3 regions of the Nesterenkonia xinjiangensis genome follow, and region 2 is predicted to be linked to each of the others. Evidence: riboswitches for the same ligand, from Rfam matches in the RefSeq annotation. Region 2 holds a riboswitch; each other region holds the start of a gene.
The links. Region 2 has a riboswitch for S-adenosylmethionine ahead of HNR09_RS09200 (ABC transporter ATP-binding protein). Riboswitches for the same ligand answer to the same signal wherever they lie in the genome.

Region 1 (5,642 bases), 550 kb from region 2:
CAGCTCGATCTCCTCGGCGGCGATATAGCGCCACACGTCCAACTCGGTCCAGTTGCTGATCGGGAAAGCCCGCACGTGCTGGCCCGGGCGGTGGCGTCCGTTGTAGAGGTTCCACAGCTCGGGGCGCTGGCTGCGCGGGTCCCACTGGCCGAACTCGTCACGCAGCGAGAGGATGCGCTCCTTGGCCCGGGCGCGGTCCTCGTCCCGGCGGGCGCCGCCGAAGACGGCGTCGAAGCGGTGCTGGGCGATGGTGCGCAGCAGCGGCACGGTCTGCAGCGGGTTGCGGGTGCCGTCAGCACGTTCTGCCAGCTCCCCGGAGTCGATGAGCTCCTGGACGCTGCCGACCACCAGCTTCAGGCCGAGCCGCTCCACGGTGCGGTCCCGGAAGTCCAGGACCTCCTCGAAGTTATGGCCCGTGTCGATGTGCACCACGGGGAACGGGATCTTCCCGGGCCAGAAGGCCTTGGCGGCCAGGTGCAGCATCACCACCGAGTCCTTGCCTCCGGAGAAGAGCATGGCGGGGCGGTCGAACTCGGCGACGACCTCGCGGATGATGTGGATGGACTCGGCCTCCAGCCGGGCCAGGGCGGACTGGCCGGTGAGGTCGACGACGTCGGCGGCCCGCTGGGCGGGTGCGGCGGTGGCGGTGCTCATCTCAGGCTCCTGTGGCGGTGGTGGTGTGGATGCCGCATTCGACCTTCCCGCTGCCGGCCCAGCGGCCGGCTCGGGGGTCCTCGCCCGCGGCGACCGGGCGGGTGCAGGGACGGCAGCCGATGGAGGGGTAGCCGTTCTGCAGCAGCAGGTTCACCGGGAGGTCGTGACGGTTCGAGTGGTCGACGAGGTCGTCGAAGGTCCAGGCGGCGACCGGATTGACCTTGATCAGCCCGTGCAGCTCGTCGAAGGTGATCAGCGGGGTGTCCACGCGGGTGGGCGCCTCGTCACGGCGCACTCCGGTGAACCAGAGCCTGTACCCGCTCAGCGCCTCCCCGAGGGGCTCCATCTTCCGCATCCGGCAGCAGGCAGCGGGGTCCCGGCTGAACAGGTCCTTGCCGTGCTCGACGTCCTGCTCCGCCACGGTCAGCCGCGGAGTCACGTCGACGACGTTGACGTCCAGCCGGCGGGCGACCTCGTCACGGGCGGCGATGGTCTCACTGAAGTGGTAGCCGGTCTCGAGGAACAGCACATCCACCCCGGGCAGCTGCTCGGCGACCAGCGCCGGCAGCACCGCGTCGGCCATGGAGCAGGCGACGGCGACGTCGGCGGTCGCGACGTTCCGAGCCACCCAGCCGATGATCTGCTCGGCAGGGGCGTTCCAGCCGAGCTCCTCGGCGCCGGCGGCGGCCAGCGCCCGCAGCTGCTGGCCGGTCTGGGGGTCAGTCGTGGCCGTCATACCGGCTCGACCTCCTTCTGCAGCTCGGACTCGTCCACGCGGTGGCTCCATCGGGCGAAGGTCTCGCCCGTCTGGCGTCCTGCGAGATAGCGGCGCACCAGCAGCTCCACATAGTCGACAAGCTCCTCGGCGGTGACCTTCAGTCCGCGCACGGTGCGCCCCAGGCCAGCCTCGTCACGGTCCACGAAGGTGAGGCCTCCGCCGAGATGGACCTGGAACCCCGGGCTCGTGCCGCCGTCGCCGTCGGGCAGCAGCTGGCCCTTGAGCCCGATGTCTGCGGTCTGGATGCGGGCGCAGGAGTTGGGGCAGCCGTTGATGTGCAGGGTCAGCCGCACCGGCATCTGGTCGGCGACGTCGGCCAGGCGCTCCTCCAGGGCGTCGATGGTCCGAGCCGCGGTGGTCTTGGTCTCCACGATGGCCAGCTTGCAGAACTCGATGCCGGTGCAGGCGATGGTGGAGCGGCGGAAGACGCTCGGCCGGGGGTCCAGCCCCAGGTCAGCCAGCGCGGCGGAGGCGGCCTCGACCTCCTCCTCCGGGATGTCGAGGACCACCAGCTTCTGATGGGGGGTGGTGCGCAGCCGGTGGGAGCCGTGCTTCTCGAGCAGATCGGCCAGCTGGACCAGCAGCGTGCCGGAGACCCGACCCACCGTGGGGGTGATCCCGATGTAGAACTTCCCGTCCTTCTGCCGGTGGACGCCCACGTGGTCTCCCGGGGTGTCCGGGGCGGCGGGCGCCGGGCCGTCGGTGAGACGCCGGCCGAGGTACTCGTCCTCGATGATCCGACGGAACTTCTCAGGACCCCATTCGGCCAGCAGGAACTTCAGCCGGGCCTTGTTCCGCAGCCGACGGAAACCGTAGTCGCGGAAGGTCTGGGTGACGGCGTGCCAGACCTCGGCGGCCTCCTCCTGCCGGACGAAGACCCCCAGCCGCTCGGCCAGCCGGGCATTGGTGGAGAGTCCGCCCCCGACCCACAGGTCGTAGCCGGGGCCGTGGTCGGGGTGCACGACGCCGACCAGCGCGAAGTCGTTGATCTCATGGACGACGTCCTGGGAGGGGTGGCCGGTGATGGCCGACTTGTACTTGCGCGGCAGGTTCGCCAGCTCCGGGTCTCCGATGTAGAGCTGTGCGATCTCCTGGATGACCGGGGTGGGATCGATGATCTCGTCGGCGGCGATGCCGGCCACAGGGGAACCGAGGATCACCCGCGGGGTGTCCCCGCAGGCCTCGGTGGTGCCCAGGCCGACGGATTCGAGACGGCGCCAGATCTCCGGGACGTCCTCCACCCCGACCCAGTGCAGCTGGATGTTCTGCCGGTCGGTGACGTCGGCGGTGTCCCGGGCGAACTCCCGGGAGATCTCCCCGATGACTCGCAGCTGCTCGGTGCTCAGCGCGCCGCCGTCTATGCGCACCCGGAGCATGAAGTACTTGTCATCCACTTCTTCGGGCGGCAGCGAGTTGTGCGCGCCTGCCGGCACTCCCGGGCGACGCTGGGTGTAGAGACCCCACCAGCGGAAGCGGCCGCGCAGGTCGTCCTGGTCGATGGAGTCGAAGCCCTGCTTCGAGTAGATCGTCTCGATGCGCTCGCGGACGTTCAATCCGTTGTCGGCCTGTTTGAACTCTTCGTTGTGGTTCAGCGGCTCGGTGCCATCGATCTTCCACTGTCCGTTCGGGCGCTTCTGCGGCCGGCGAGTGGACACGGCAGACACATCGGTGCTCATGCTCCTCCATCGGTTCTGGCGTGAGCACCCGGCTCTCCCGGGTTGCTGCGGCGTCGTGGAGCCAGATCTCTCGGCCGCTCTGGATGGTCGGTGGTGAGCACCACGCTACTGCACGTCAGGGCACAGGAGAAGATAAGACGTCATATGCCGTCATCTATGTTCATGTGTTCATTCAGGATTGCGCGGTGGTCGCGACGGAGCCGCGGACGCGCTGCCGATCCCGTCGAGTGGGGGATTCGCTACCGCTTTCAGGCGACATCGGCGCCATAGCGGCACTGGATCCCCCACTCGATGAGAGGCGGAGGTGCTCAGGCGTCGTCGAGCCCCTGCTCCTCGAGCCACTGGGTGGCGACGTCCGCGGCCGCGGCCTGGTCATCGACGCTGACGGCGTTGAGTCCGTTGAGCTCCTCCTGGGTCAGCTCCGCGTTGACCTCCTCGATCAGCGCCGCCGCCTCCTCATCCACGGCCTCCGAGACCAGGGGGACGATGTTCTGGGGAAGCACCAGATCCTCCGGGTCCTCCAGCATGACCAGGTCATTGGCCTCGATGGCGGGATCGGCGCTGTAGATGTCGGCCACCTGCACGTCCCCGTCCAGCAGCGCCTGCACGGTCAACGGCCCGCCGGAGTCCTCCACCGGCACCAGGGTGACCTCCACCCCGTAGACCTCCTGGAGGCCGTCCGGCCCGTAGGGACGGGTCTCGAACTCGGAGTTCGCCGCGATCCGCAGCTCCTCCTCGACCCCGGCCAGATCCCCCACGCTGCTGAGCCCGTTCTCCTGGGCGAAATCCTCGGTGACCACGAAGCTGTCCTGATCGGTGGCCTCGGCAGGCGCCAGCGCGGTGATCCCCTCCGGCAGGCCCTCCTCGAGACCGCTCAGGATGCTCTCCAGGTCCGCGGCCTCCGACTCCGGATCCACATACTGCAGCAGGTTCCCGGCGTACTCGGGGAAGACGTCGATGTCCCCGGCCTCCAGCTCCGGCATGTAGACCTCCCGCTGGCCGATGTCGAACTGCCGGTCCACCTCGTGGCCGGCCGCCTCCAGGCGCTGGGCGTACAGCTCCGCGATGATCGTGTTCGAGTAGTACTGCTGGGAGCCGACGACGATCGGGCCCCCTTCTCCCCCGCCGTCGTCGCCACCCCCGCCCTCCGCCAGCGGATCATCCGCTGCACAGGCGGTCAGACCGAGAGCGGCCACGCCGCCCAGGGAGAGGGCGAGACGCATACGAACGGCCCGGGGGCCGGAAGATTCACTGATGGGGCAGGGCACGGGGACCATCCTCTCCTGAGGCTCAGACGATCCCGGGGATCCTCCTGAGCGTCCGCTGGGCGATGACGAACATGGCGTCGACCAGGACCGCCACGGCGATGACCATGAGCGACGCTCCCAGCATCATGGCATAGTCATGGTTGCGCAGGCCCAGGAACAGCGGCCGCCCCAAGCCCCCGGCACCCACGTAGGCGGCCAGCGTGGCTGTGGCGATGACCTGGAGCGTCGCCAGGCGAATGCCGCCGAGGATCATCCTCAGCCCCAGCGGCACCTCGACCGTGGTCAGCACCTGCCAGGGACTCAGCCCCTGTGCGCGGGCCGCGTCGACCACCCGCCGATCCACTGCTTCCACGCCGGAGTATGCCCCTGCGATGATCGAGGGCACCGCGAGCACCACGAAGGCGATCATCGGGGCTGTGAGTCCGATGCCCACCGCCAGTGCGGCCAGCGTGATCAGCCCCAGAGTGGGCAGCGCGCGTGCGGCTCCGGTGGAGAGCACCGCCACGGCACGCCCCCGGCCCGTATGGCCGATGATCAGGCCCGCCGGCAGAGCCACCAGCACCGAGAGTCCGACCGCGATCAGGGTGTACCAGAGGTGTTCGGCCGTGCGCGCCCCGAGCCCGCCGGGACCGGTCCAGGCTTCGGCGCTGAGCACCCAGTGGAGCGCTTCGACGAGCTGGTTCATGCCGCACCTGCCCGGATCCGGGGGCGCTGCCAGGGCATGATCCACCGACCCAGCGCCACCAGCAGCAGGTCCACGACGACGGCGAGCAGCACCGTCATCACGATGCCCGCCACGATCGAGGGCACGATGCCGCGCTGAAACCCGTCGGTGAACAACGATCCGAGGCTGGTCACCCCCAGCACCGCGGACACGCTGACCATGCTGATGGTGCTCACCGACACCACCCGGAGCCCGGCGAGCAGCGCCGGCCCGGCCAGCGGAAGCTCCACGGTGAGGAACCCGCCCCACCGGGAGTGGCCCACCGCCGTGGCGGCCAGCCGGACGTCCTCGGAGACGGCGGCGAAGGCGTCCGCGGAGGAACGGGCCATCAGGGCCAGGCCGAAGAGGGTGAGGGCGACGATGACGTTCAGGCTGTCACGGACGCCGGTACCGATCAGGATCGGCAGGACGATGAACAGTGGCAGGGACGGGATCGCGTAGAGCAGCCCCACCGAGCCGAGAAGCGGCTCACGGAGCCGCCCGAGCCGATCGGCGAGTCGCCCCACCGGCAGGGAGATCAGGAACGCGGCCGCCACGGCAGG
Region 2 (5,642 bases):
GCTCAGCCGTTCGGCCTCTGTGGCGGGGTCGGTCCAGCTGTGCACATCCGCACCGATGGGCCCGGTGGCCAGCGGCCCCTCCTGCATCGAGTGGTCGATTCGACGGGATTTCGGGCCATCCGTGGGGGCAGAATCCCGTCGAATCGACCGATCGATGTGCGAGGTCGGTGTCACGCCCATGTCTTCAGCGCCTTCCTCTCCACCACGCCCAGCAGGGCGTCGGTGAGCTTGCCCAGCACCGCCAGGAGGATGATCGCCAGCAGGAGCCGGTCCGTGCGTCCGTTGTTCTGCGAATCGGTCAGCAGGAAGCCCAGCCCCATGGAGGAGGCGATGAGCTCGGCGGCCACCAGGAACAGCCAGGCCTGCGCCAGCGCGAGGCGGAGCCCGGAGAACACGCTGGGCACCACCGCAGGCAGCTGGACGGTGACTAGCAGCCGCAGCCCGTGGTAGCCGAACGCGCGGCCGGCTTCCACCAGGTGCGGGTCCACATGGCGCAGCGCGGAATGCACGGCGGTGAAGACCGGGAAGAAGGCGCCGATCGCGATCAGCGTGACCTTCGAGTCCTCGTAGATGCCCATCCACAGGATCAGCAGCGGCACCCACGCCAGCGAGGGCACGGCGCGGAACGCCCCGATGGTGGGGTGCAGCAGGGTGTCGGCGACCTTGGAGAGCCCCAGCACCGAGCCGAGCGCCAGGCCCAGGCCGGCGCCGATGCCGAAGCCGATCAGCACACGCTGCACGGAGATCGCGATGTGCTGGTAGAGCTCGCCGCGCTCGAAGAGCTCCGCCCCGGCGCTGAGCACCGTCTGCGGGGCCGGCAGCTGCACGGCGGAGAACACCCCGGCCGCGGCGACGCCGTACCAGAGACCCAGCAGAGCGATCGGCACCAGCGCGCCCAGCAGGAACCGGCCGCCCGGGATCCGGCGCACGCGAGCCGGGACCCCGGCACGGGGGCTCACCGGGCCGGTGACCGGACGGGGCGCCGAGGAGCCGCGCTCACCGACGACCTGGGCCGGCGCCTCCTCCTGGAAACGGCCCGCCTCGGTCCGAGTCCGGGCATCATCGGGCAGGGTCTGGCTCATCACTCATCATCCTCGATGATGGTCGCCTCGCCTTCGGCGCCCTCTGCCTCGGTGGCGTCACGATTCTCTGCGAACTCCGGGTGGAACAGGGTCTCCAGCGCCTCGTCGATGCTCTCCTGGGTGGAGACGTCCCCGGTGTCCAGGAAGATGGGGCCGACCTCTTCCAGCACGTCGTGCTGGGCCTGGCCGGGGACGGGGTCGACGTCGAAGCTGGAGCGCTCCTGGATGACCGTCTCGGCCACCTCCTGATCGATGTTGCCGTACTCGGCGAGGATCTCCGCGGTCTCCTCGGGGTTCTCCAGCGCCCACTGCCGAGCCTGCTCGTAGACATCCACGACGGTCTGGGCGACCTCAGGGTGATCCTCGATGAAGGGCTCGGTGGCGTTGATGACGCTGTAGGTGTTGAAGTCCACGTTCCGGTAGAAGAGCTCCTCGCCGTCGGCCTCTGCGCCGGCCATGATCGGGTCCAGACCGGCCCAGGCGTCGACGTCCCCGTTGCCCAGGGCGGACCGTCCGTCGGCGTGCTGGAGGTTCTGGACGTCGACGTCGCTGATCTCCAGGCCGGCCTCCTTCAGGGACTGGACGAGGAAGAAGTAGGGGTCGGTGCCCAGCGTCGCGGCCACGGAGGCGCCGTCCAGATCCTCGACCGAGGAGATCCCGGAGTCCGGCGAGGTGACCAGCGCGGCCCACTCGGGCTGGTTCTCGACGAGGATCGTGTGGATCTCGGTGCCGTTGGCCCGGGCCAGCAGCGCCGCAGAGCCGGCGGTGGATCCGATGTCGATGGCCTGGGCGCGCAGCTTCTCGTTGGCGTCGTTGGAGCCGTGGGACTGGATCCACTCGACCTCGGTGCCGGCATCGGCCAGCTCTTCCTCGAGCCAGCCGTGCTCCATCATCACCAGGCTGAGCGGGTTGTAGGTGGCGAAGTCGATGCTGAGGGTCGCCAGTTCGCCGTCAGCGGCGTCGCCGGAGCCCTCGCCCTCCACGCAGCCGGCCGCCATCAGGGTGACGGCGAGGCCGGCGACCGCAGCGCGGGAGGTGCGGCCGATGGTGGCGCGGGCAGGGCTGGGGGAGGTGCTGGTCAGACTGGGCATGTGATGAAGCGGCCTTTCGTGCGGTGTCGGGTGCCGCTCCGTCCGCATCCCGGCTGGCAGACCCGGCAGGGTCCACCCGGCTGGGGCCGGACTGGTGCGGCCGAGCGTGGGTCATCTCCGGAGGCTCCCGGAGCTCGGGGCAGAGGTCAGTGGGCGTGGGCGTCGACGCCGAGGCCGGTGAGCAGCTCGCCGCGCAGGGCGGCCAGCTCGGCGGAGGCGCGATCTCGCGGGCGGCTGCCCGGAACGGTGAGCAGCCGCGAGACGGTGGCCCCCTCGCGGGCGGCGTCGGAGGGGTCCGGGCCCAGCAGCAGGATGCGGTCGGCGAGCTGCAGAGCCTCGTCGACGTCGTGGGTCACCAGCAGCACCGTGGTGCCGGTCTGGGCGTGGACGTCGAGCAGCAGGTCCTGCATCTTCAGGCGCGTCAGCGCGTCCAGGGCGCCGAAGGGCTCGTCCAGCAGCAGCACTCCGGGGCGGCGGGCCAGCGCCCGGGCCAACGAGGCGCGCTGGGCCATCCCTCCGGAGATCTCCCGGGGGCGCAGCTGGGCACGGTCGGCCAGGCCGACGAGCTCGAGCAGCTCGTCCACCCGGGCCCGGCCCTCCGCCTTGGACACCGTGCGGGGCAGACCCAGTGAGACGTTGCGATGCACCGAGCGCCACGGCAGCAGGCGCGGCTCCTGGAAGCCGACGGCGGTCCGCTCGTCATAGGTGTGCACCCCGGCGCCGTCGATGACGACCTCGCCGGAGAAGCCGGCGTCGAGACCGCCCACGGCGCGCAGCAGGGTGGACTTCCCGCAGCCGGAGGCGCCCAGGATGGCGACCACCTCACCGGGGGAGATGTGCAGGTCGACGTCGCGCAGCACGGTGCGGCCGTCGAAGCTGCGTCCCACTCCACGCAGCTGCACGTCCAGCGAGTGGGTGGGCGCGGCGGCGGGGCGGTCCAGCACGGCGGTGCCGCCGGAGTGTGCCGAGGTGTGCAGGTCAGACTCGCGTGCTGCGAGTGTGGGTGCAGAGGAACCCATAGGAATATCTCTCCCATCGATCCTGGCGGTAGCACCTTTTCTGATGCGCCGGGCACAAACGGCCGATCGGCACATCCGAAGGTTGCTGCGGCGTCGTCGAGCCAGATCTCTCAGCCGCTCGGGATGGTGGCAGTTTCAACCCTACGCACAACCGCGCCGCCTGGGCAACGGCGATGTCACAGTATGAGACATCACTGAGACGTCGCCGGAGGAGGGGAGCCGCAGAGGCGCGGCCCGCGGTTCAGGCGTCGGCGTCGAGCGGACCGAGGGCCTTGAACTCGCTCTGATGGAACACCAGTGCCTGCGACTGGTCCTCTACGGCGAGGTCCAGCAGCTCGAGCACGATGATGTCGTGATCACCCGCGCGGACCTGATCGTGGATGCGGGTGGTGAAGGTGACCGGGGCGCCGTCGAGGGTGACCGCACCGCCCTCGCCGGTGGTCACGCGGAGGCCGGCGAAGCGGTTCTCCCGGTCCTTGGAGGCGATCTTCCGACACAGGGCGGACTGCCCGTGGCCGACGAGGGAGATCCCCAGCTCGGCGCCGGCACCGGCCAGCTTCGGCCAGGTGGTCGAGCTGTGCTGCACCGCCACGGTCACCAGCGGCGGCTCCAAGGACACCCCGACGGTGAACGTGGAGGCGACGAGGCCCTCAGGGCGTCCGTCCACCTCGGCGGCCACCACGACCACCCCCTGGGGGAAATGGCCGAAGGCCTCACGAAGCTCCAGCGGATCGATGCCGACCAGGCTGGTGGGCACGCGGCGGGCTACGGCGTCGGCGGTGGTGTGGTGCACGGCGGCCTCCACGGGGATCGGGCGGCTCTCGTCGGTGGCCAGTGCTGTGCTCATGGCTGATCAACTCCCATCGGCCCTGGCGGTAGCACCTTTTCTGAGGCGTCCGCCGAGAGAGGCGGAGCACGTCCGAAGGTTGCTGCGGCGTCGTCGAGCCAGATCTCTCGGCCGCTCGGGATGGTTTCGTCGCTCCAGGGTACGCGCGCAGCGCAGCACGATCAAAGGGATGTTCGGGGAGTGACACATGGAGACATCAGGCCTGGTGACCGTGCTGTCGCCCATCCGGCGACCTCGCAGATGTCCGTACATTCTTACGCCTCGTGACATGAACTTATCGATGAGATTTGACGAGTGTTCATCGACAGCGCGTAGTCTGGTGCTCGCCACACCATCCAGAGCGACTGAGAGATCTGGCTCGACGACGTCGCAGCAACCTCCCGAGCAGCCACGCCATCACGGCGCGGACCGGGGAACGGTGCTAACGCCAGAGACGATGGAGAATGCCCGATGATCTCACTGCGCCATGTGTCCACGACCTTCCCCGCCGCACGGGGCAAGGACCCCATCCATGCCGTCGACGACGTCAGCCTGGAGATCCCCCGCGGAAGCATCCAGGGCATCATCGGATTCTCCGGGGCCGGCAAGTCCACCCTGCTGCGCAACATCAACCTGCTCGAGCGCCCCACCTCCGGGGAGGTGCGCGTGGGCGGCACGGAGCTCACCGGGCTCGGAGGCGAGGCGCTGCGCCGCGCTCGCCACCAGATCGGCATGATCTTCCAGGGCTTCAACCTCGTGAACAACCTGACCGTTGCGCAGAACGTGGAGCTCTCCCTGAAGTTCGCGGGGGAGAGGGACCGCAGGGTGCGTCGTGAGCGCGCCGCGGAGGCGCTGGAGATCGTCGACATCACCGAGAAGGCGAAGGTCTACCCCGCACAGCTCTCCGGCGGGCAGAAGCAGCGCGTGGCCATCGCCCGCGCGCTGGCCACCCGCCCGGAGGTGCTGCTCTGCGACGAGCCCACCTCGGCCCTGGACCCCTTCACCACGGCCACCGTGCTGCAGTACCTCGCCGATGTGAACCGCGAGCTGGGCATCACCGTGGTCATCGTGACCCATGAGATGGAGGTCATCAAGGCCCTGGCCGACCACGTCGCCGTCATGGAGTCCGGCCGAGTGGTCGAGCAGTTCCACGCCGCCGAGCTGCGGCGTGAGGGCTTCGCCCCGCGGACCTCCATCGGTCGCTACCTGGTCAGCGACGGCATCTCCGTGGACCGTCGGGGCGGCGGCGTGCGCGCCGGCTCCGAGCCGTCTGCCGCTGACCAGGGCGCTGACCCGGGCGCCGATCAAGGCGCCGACCAGGGACCTGGCGCTGATCCGCCGGCGTCCGGGCGGGAACCCAGGACCGCCTCCGGGCTGGTCGCCGCGACAGCCTCGTCCGAAGGGGGTCCCCGCTGATGGAACGCCTCATCGAGCTCCAGCCCGAGCTGGTCCAGGCCATGCTCGAGACCTTCGTCATGATCGGCGTGGCCATCCCGCTGGCGGTGCTCTTCGGCACCCCGCTGGGGATCTGGCTCTTTCTCCACGCCCCCGGCGGCATCGCCCCGACGCCGCGCACCCACGCAGTGGTCAGCGGAATCGTCAACATGGTCCGGTCCTTCCCGTT
Region 3 (5,642 bases), 340 kb from region 2:
ATCGGAGGCGCCGCAGCCACTGAGGAGGGACAAAGCGCTTCAGCTGCGCGAAGATGCGCGAGAAGGGCTCCGGAGGGACCTCGCCATGGAGGCATGCAGCCAGCCCCCGGACGAATTCAGGCATGCGAATGGGCACGCCATGCACACGGCCGTAGTCTGGTGCCACGGACATCTTCCGGCCGAGGAGAGGACTCATCGATGGATCTGACCAGCGCCAGCGCGATCGTCACCGGCGGAGCCTCAGGACTGGGCCGTGCGACCGCCCAGACACTGCACGACGCCGGTGCCGCCGTCGTCGTCGTGGACCTCCCTGACACTGACGAGAGCACCGCGGAGGGCGGGGCGCGCGCCGACTCTGTGGCCGCCATCGGTGGACGCGCGCATTTCTGCCCCGGTGATGTCACCGACCCGGAGACGGCGGCACGCGCCGTGGCGACGGCCCAGGAGCACGCTCCGCTGAGGATTCTGGTCAACTGCGCCGGCGTCGCGACGCCCGGCAGACTGGTGGGCCGCGGCGGTCCTCTTCCGGTGGAGACCTTCATGAAGGTGCTCGCCATCAACGTCGGCGGCACCATGAACTTCATGGCCCAGGCGGCGGCAGCGATGCGGGAGAACGAACTCGACGGCGAGGACCGCGGCGTGCTGATCAACACCGCCTCGGCCGCCGCCTTCGAGGGACAGATCGGGCAGGTGGCCTATGCCGCCTCGAAGGGAGCTGTGGCGTCGATGACGCTGCCGGTGGCCCGAGAGCTCGCCTCCTCACAAGTCCGAACCGTCACCATCGCCCCGGGGCTCTTCGAGACCCCCATGATGGCGGGCCTTCCGGAAGCGGCCCGGGAGGCGCTGGCCACGAAGACCCCTCATCCTGCACGGCTGGGCCGACCCGAGGACTACGCCCTGCTGGTGCGGCAGATCCTGGAGAATCCGATGCTCAACGGCGAGGTGATCCGCCTCGACGGGGCAGTGAGGCTCGAGCCCCGGTGATGCCGCGGGATGCGGCGTGCCCAGCCCTGGGGACACGCCGGCGGCCTGGCCGCACTCTGGACGCCGACAGGAGGACGATCACAGGAGAGAGGATGCCGCCTGCGGATGGGGAGAACTAAACGATGAGCCCGACGCCGCCGGACCGGCGAACGCCGGCTGCAGAACCTGCCTCGCCCGAGGAGCCCGCCTCACCGGAGGAGCCCGCCTCACCGGAGGAGCCCGCCGACGCCCGCTCCCGACCTGCCCACCCCACACCTGCTTCCTCACCCGCCGCTGACATCAGCTTCGTCTCCCAGTACCGGTGGGGCCTGCTCCTCATCGGCTACTGGGCCCTGGTGCTGGTGGTCCTCGTCGTCGCACTCACCACCGTCCACGGCTCCGGTATCTCCCACTCGCCGCAGGACACCGCTGCCCACGAGCAGGCACACAGCGGCGACGCCCCCGCCGAGGAGCCTGGCGGCGGCGCCCGGCTCCGCAAGGAGGCCGTGGAGGATCCGCTGCCGGGAGGCGGGGCCCCCTTCTCCGACGGTGAGGGACTGATCGTCGGCGAGGACATCGCCCCCGGGGCCTACCGCCAGGACCCGGGCTCCGGCTCCGAGGATGCGACCTGCTTCTATGTGATCTATGCCGACCGTTCCGACCCCACGGTGGTCCGCACCGGCGCCAAGGAGCGCGGCATCGCGGTCCTCGAGGATGGCACCGTCTTCGACTCCGTCGACTGCGGCGACTGGCTCCCGCTGGAGGAGACCTACCCAGATTCTGCGGCCACCGAGTTCGGCACCGGCATGTACGTGGTCGGCGGGCACATCGAGCCCGGCGACTACGAGCTGACCTGGGACCTGGAGACGTCGTTCTGCTGGTGGGACATCTACGGAGACATCCGAAGCGGCGTGGAACCGACGGAGTCCGACGTCGTACCCCAGGAGGATCCGGAGTTCGGTGAGCCGCTGCAGATCACCCTTGACGCGCGCGAGCATCTGATCTTCAACACCGAGACCTGCGGAACCTGGACCAAGGTCGGCTGAGCTCTCCGCATCCCGCCTCCCCCGCCTGCTGGCTCCCGCTCACCCCGGAGATTCCGGACTGATCAGGACTTCTCCTGGAGCGTGGGCCTACTACACTGTGTAGAAGAACGTTCGGCCGAGCCTCCGCCCGGAGGGACCCTTCGGGCGCTCCGGCCGGCCCTCGATGGAGGACAGCACGTCCTCCCGACCTCACACCAAGGAGCCTCATGCCCCGCATCACCGTCGGGCTGGGCGGGATCCTCATCCTGCTCGGCATCATCGCCTACGCCGCCACGTCCTTCGCCAGTGTGACCGCTCTGATCCCGGCCTTCCTGGGCCTGGTACTGCTGGTCAGCGGCCTGATCGGCTTCAAGAACGCGAAGATCGGCATCCACATCGCCCTGGTGGTGGCGTTGCTGGGCGCCATCGGCACCTCGATGAACGTGATGCAGCTGGGCGCGCTGTTCGCCGGCGACGCCGAGCGGCCTGCCGCGGTCATCGTCAGCACCGTCACCTTCGTGCTGCTGATCGTCTACATCGTCGTCGGAGTGCGCTCCTTCATCCGTGCCCGGCGATGGAAGAACACCGAAGCCTGAGCCTCATCCTGCGGCGCGGAACTCGTCCAGCGCCGCCGCAGCGGGCCGCTCCGAGAACCTCGGGGCGGCCCGCTGGCGTCTCGGCGGACGTCGTCGAGGTCGCGGCTCAGCCGGGACTGCCGGAGCAGTCGAGACGCCCGGGCTCCATCTCGATCTCCTCGGAGTCCGTCAGTCCGGCGAACTCCGAGCCCAGCACGAGGTCGACGCTGTAGCCGTCACGATCATCGAGGTCGACCAGCGCTCCCGGAAGGTGCTGCTGCAGCGTGTAGGCCTGCCGCAGACCCCGTTCCCCGGCGCGGATGATGGCTTGGAAACCGGTGTCCGCGAAGTAGTCGTTGTCCACGGAGGCCACTCGGAACTCGCGGTCGGCAAGCTCCTCGGCCACGTCGCCGGCGAGTCCGGGCTCATTGGTGGAGTTGAGCACGATCACCGGCACCCGCTCGGGCACCACCGGGGACAATGTGCCGGTGGGGCAGTCCTCGCCGGCCGGGATCGAACCGCCGCCGATGAGGTCCACGTCGATGGTGCCGTCGATCATCAGCCAGCTGCCAGCGGTGATCGCACCCAGGACTCCGATGGTGCCTGTCGCGACGGCGATCTTCTGCCGCCGGGTCGCCGGCGCCGGGGAGCTGCTCATGGGTCCATCCTATTTCGGGAGGGCATCTGCCCGCGTCAGGGCAGCGCCGGTTCGCAGTCCAGGTCCGCGGCGAAGAGCCCAACGCCGTCCGCCTCCGCCTGCTCCCAGGCCTGCTCGACCGCGGCGAGGAACCGATCATTGGGCGGATAGTGCACCGGCGCGCCATAGCCGGCTCGTGCCATCTGCACGTTGAGCAGCACCTCATCCGCCCACACTCCGGCCAGCATCCGATCGTAGCGATCGGTGCGCTCCTGGTCGTACTCCAGGAAGACCTCGTCCCCCGGCGACACCAGGGTCTCCATGTGGGCGGAGGACTCCGGTCCCAAGCACTCGACCGGCTCCGTGGGGTGGACGGACTCAGGTGTGTCGATGTTGAGGAGCCGGATCCGCTCGTCCTGGCCGTCGAGCTCCACGATGAGGGTGTCGCCGTCGATCACGCGCACCAGGGTGCCGGCCTCGGCACCCTCCGGGCGCTCCTGCGGCTCCTCCGCACCGAGCCCCTGGAGCCAGCTGATCACGGCGCCGATGAGGATGACCCCGAGCACGGCCAGCAGCCACCACAGGAGGCCCTGACTCCCTCCGCCCCGACGCCCGCCGCGGGGAGCGGTGCGCAGCGACCGGCGCACGGTCTTGCGTGCGTTGCGGCGCATCGCATTCTTCAGATACCGATCGGGCATGCGCTCCACCTTATCCGGCGCCGCTGACGCGACGGAGGGCTGGCCGCAGATCGCCCTGAGCAGCGGCGAGCAGAGCCTCGCCGCCCCTGCTCCACCTGCGCGCGGGGGTTGCCGCGTCGCCACCTCATCCGCGAGTGCTCAATATGTTCATATATCGTCATTGTTCCCGTCGCAGGTTTCCGACCCGGCGCCCCCGTGCTAACGTCACAGGCACAGATGGATCACGAGAACCGGTCACAACAGCTCTGGCTTGGCCGGTCGGCAACCCTTTCCCGCGTGACGGGGTGCCCCAGATGACGATCCGGCCGCACCGGCCATCTTCACTGAGATGGCTTTATCTTCAGCGGCAAGCACGGCGCAGGGGAAGCCTCCCTGTGGCGCCTCATGAACGATGATGAACGCCAACACGGAGGACTCTCCATGCCTGTCTCGACGCCCTCTCCGGGCGCCGTCCGTCTGACGCCGCCTGCGACGTCGGACCCGTCCCACACCACATCCGTCCTGGTCCAGCGCACTCGGCGGAGGTCGCTGATCTCCTTCGAGGTCTTCCCGCCACGCCCCGCCACCGCGGGTCGGGATCCCTGGCGCAGCATCGAGCTGATGGCCGAGGCCGCCCCGGACTACTTCTCCGTCACCCACGGGCACAACCAGCCCGAGGGCGCGAACGTGGAGGTCATCCGCCACCTGCTGCGCACCACGCCCTCACCGGTGATGGCGCATCTGATCTGCGCAGGCAGCACCTCCTCCCAGCTCCGCGGCTCCATCACCGAGCTGCTGGACCTGGGAGTCCGGGACATCCTCGCGCTGCGCGGCGACCCGCCCGACGGCGGCAAGGAGTGGATCCACCAGCCCGGAGGCCTGAACCGTGCCGCGGAGGTCGTCGAGCTGGTCCGCGAGGTCGAGCAGGAGCGGCTGTCCCCGCCTGAGGGGCCCGGAGCTCGGCCGGTCTCGGTCTCAGTGGCCGCGTATCCGCCCTCCGGCACGGATCGGGATCATGCCGCCGACCTCCACGCCCTCTGGGAGAAGCAGGAGGCCGGCGCAGACTACGCCGTCACCCAGGTCTTCTACGATCCGGAGGACTACGCGCAGCTGGTGGACTCAGCCCGATCCCAGGGCATCCACCTGCCGATCGTCGCCGGCATCGCCCCGCTGACCAGCCCCAGGCGTCTGCGCCGACTGGAGGAGATCACCGGGGTCCCGGTGCCCCGGCACCTGGTGGACTACCTGGACGTCGACGACGCGGCCGAACGGCGCCGTCGCGGGGTCGCCGCCACGCTGAACCTGATCGACACGGTGCTGGAGCTCGGCTGCCCCGGGCTGCACCTGTTCACCTTCAACCAGCACCCCCCGGCGCTGGCGATCCTGGACCATCTCAGGATCCGCGACGCCGCCCGCCGACAGCGCAACATCTTCGACGCCGGCTGACCGAGGCCCCGCAGCACCTCCGGCCGGAGAAGACCCGGCCGCACGCCGGCTCCGCGACGCCGGGGCCACGCTCTCCCCAGTACGCGCAGCGCTGCCCAGCCACCCCGTCGGGCGTCCGTCCTGACATCCCCTCCTCACATCCCGCCCAGGCACGACCTGCCCTGACACATCGACAAGGAGTCACCATGACCACCGCACCGCCCACCCACGCACTGCCCCCCACCGTGCTCGGCTATCCGCGCATCGGTCCCGACCGTGAGATCAAGAAGGCCTTGGAGGCCCACTGGGGCGGCGGGGACGTCGCCGCACTGATCGAGGC

Region 1: another riboswitch for S-adenosylmethionine. It lies ahead of HNR09_RS11595 (nitrite/sulfite reductase); the one in region 2 lies ahead of HNR09_RS09200 (ABC transporter ATP-binding protein).
Region 3: another riboswitch for S-adenosylmethionine. It lies ahead of HNR09_RS10700 (methylenetetrahydrofolate reductase); the one in region 2 lies ahead of HNR09_RS09200 (ABC transporter ATP-binding protein).

What each region holds. Positions count from the first base shown of each region.
Region 1 is NZ_JACCFY010000001.1:2,567,075-2,572,716, reverse strand. It holds gene cysD (sulfate adenylyltransferase subunit CysD) at 1-654, opposite strand, end outside; gene HNR09_RS11600 (phosphoadenylyl-sulfate reductase) at 656-1,390, opposite strand; gene HNR09_RS11595 (nitrite/sulfite reductase) at 1,387-3,108, opposite strand; SAM riboswitch class I at 3,112-3,198, opposite strand; gene HNR09_RS11590 (ABC transporter substrate-binding protein) at 3,417-4,331, opposite strand; gene HNR09_RS11585 (ABC transporter permease) at 4,399-5,061, opposite strand; gene HNR09_RS11580 (ABC transporter permease) at 5,058-5,642, opposite strand, start outside.
Region 2 is NZ_JACCFY010000001.1:2,016,237-2,021,878, forward strand. It holds gene acs (acetate--CoA ligase) at 1-87, opposite strand, end outside; gene HNR09_RS09190 (ABC transporter permease) at 171-1,082, opposite strand; gene HNR09_RS09195 (aliphatic sulfonate ABC transporter substrate-binding protein) at 1,082-2,173, opposite strand; gene HNR09_RS09200 (ABC transporter ATP-binding protein) at 2,320-3,192, opposite strand; SAM riboswitch class I at 3,203-3,322, opposite strand; gene HNR09_RS09205 (flavin reductase family protein) at 3,434-4,039, opposite strand; SAM riboswitch class I at 4,050-4,166, opposite strand; SAM riboswitch class I at 4,368-4,482, shown strand; gene HNR09_RS09210 (methionine ABC transporter ATP-binding protein) at 4,490-5,434, shown strand; gene HNR09_RS09215 (methionine ABC transporter permease) at 5,434-5,642, shown strand, end outside.
Region 3 is NZ_JACCFY010000001.1:2,356,124-2,361,765, reverse strand. It holds gene HNR09_RS10725 (SDR family NAD(P)-dependent oxidoreductase) at 199-984, shown strand; gene HNR09_RS10720 (Rv1352/Rv1906c domain-containing protein) at 1,107-2,009, shown strand; gene HNR09_RS10715 (hypothetical protein) at 2,216-2,584, shown strand; gene HNR09_RS10710 (LytR C-terminal domain-containing protein) at 2,691-3,221, opposite strand; gene HNR09_RS10705 (thermonuclease family protein) at 3,257-3,898, opposite strand; SAM riboswitch class IV at 4,118-4,257, shown strand; gene HNR09_RS10700 (methylenetetrahydrofolate reductase) at 4,319-5,323, shown strand; gene metE (5-methyltetrahydropteroyltriglutamate--homocysteine S-methyltransferase) at 5,509-5,642, shown strand, end outside.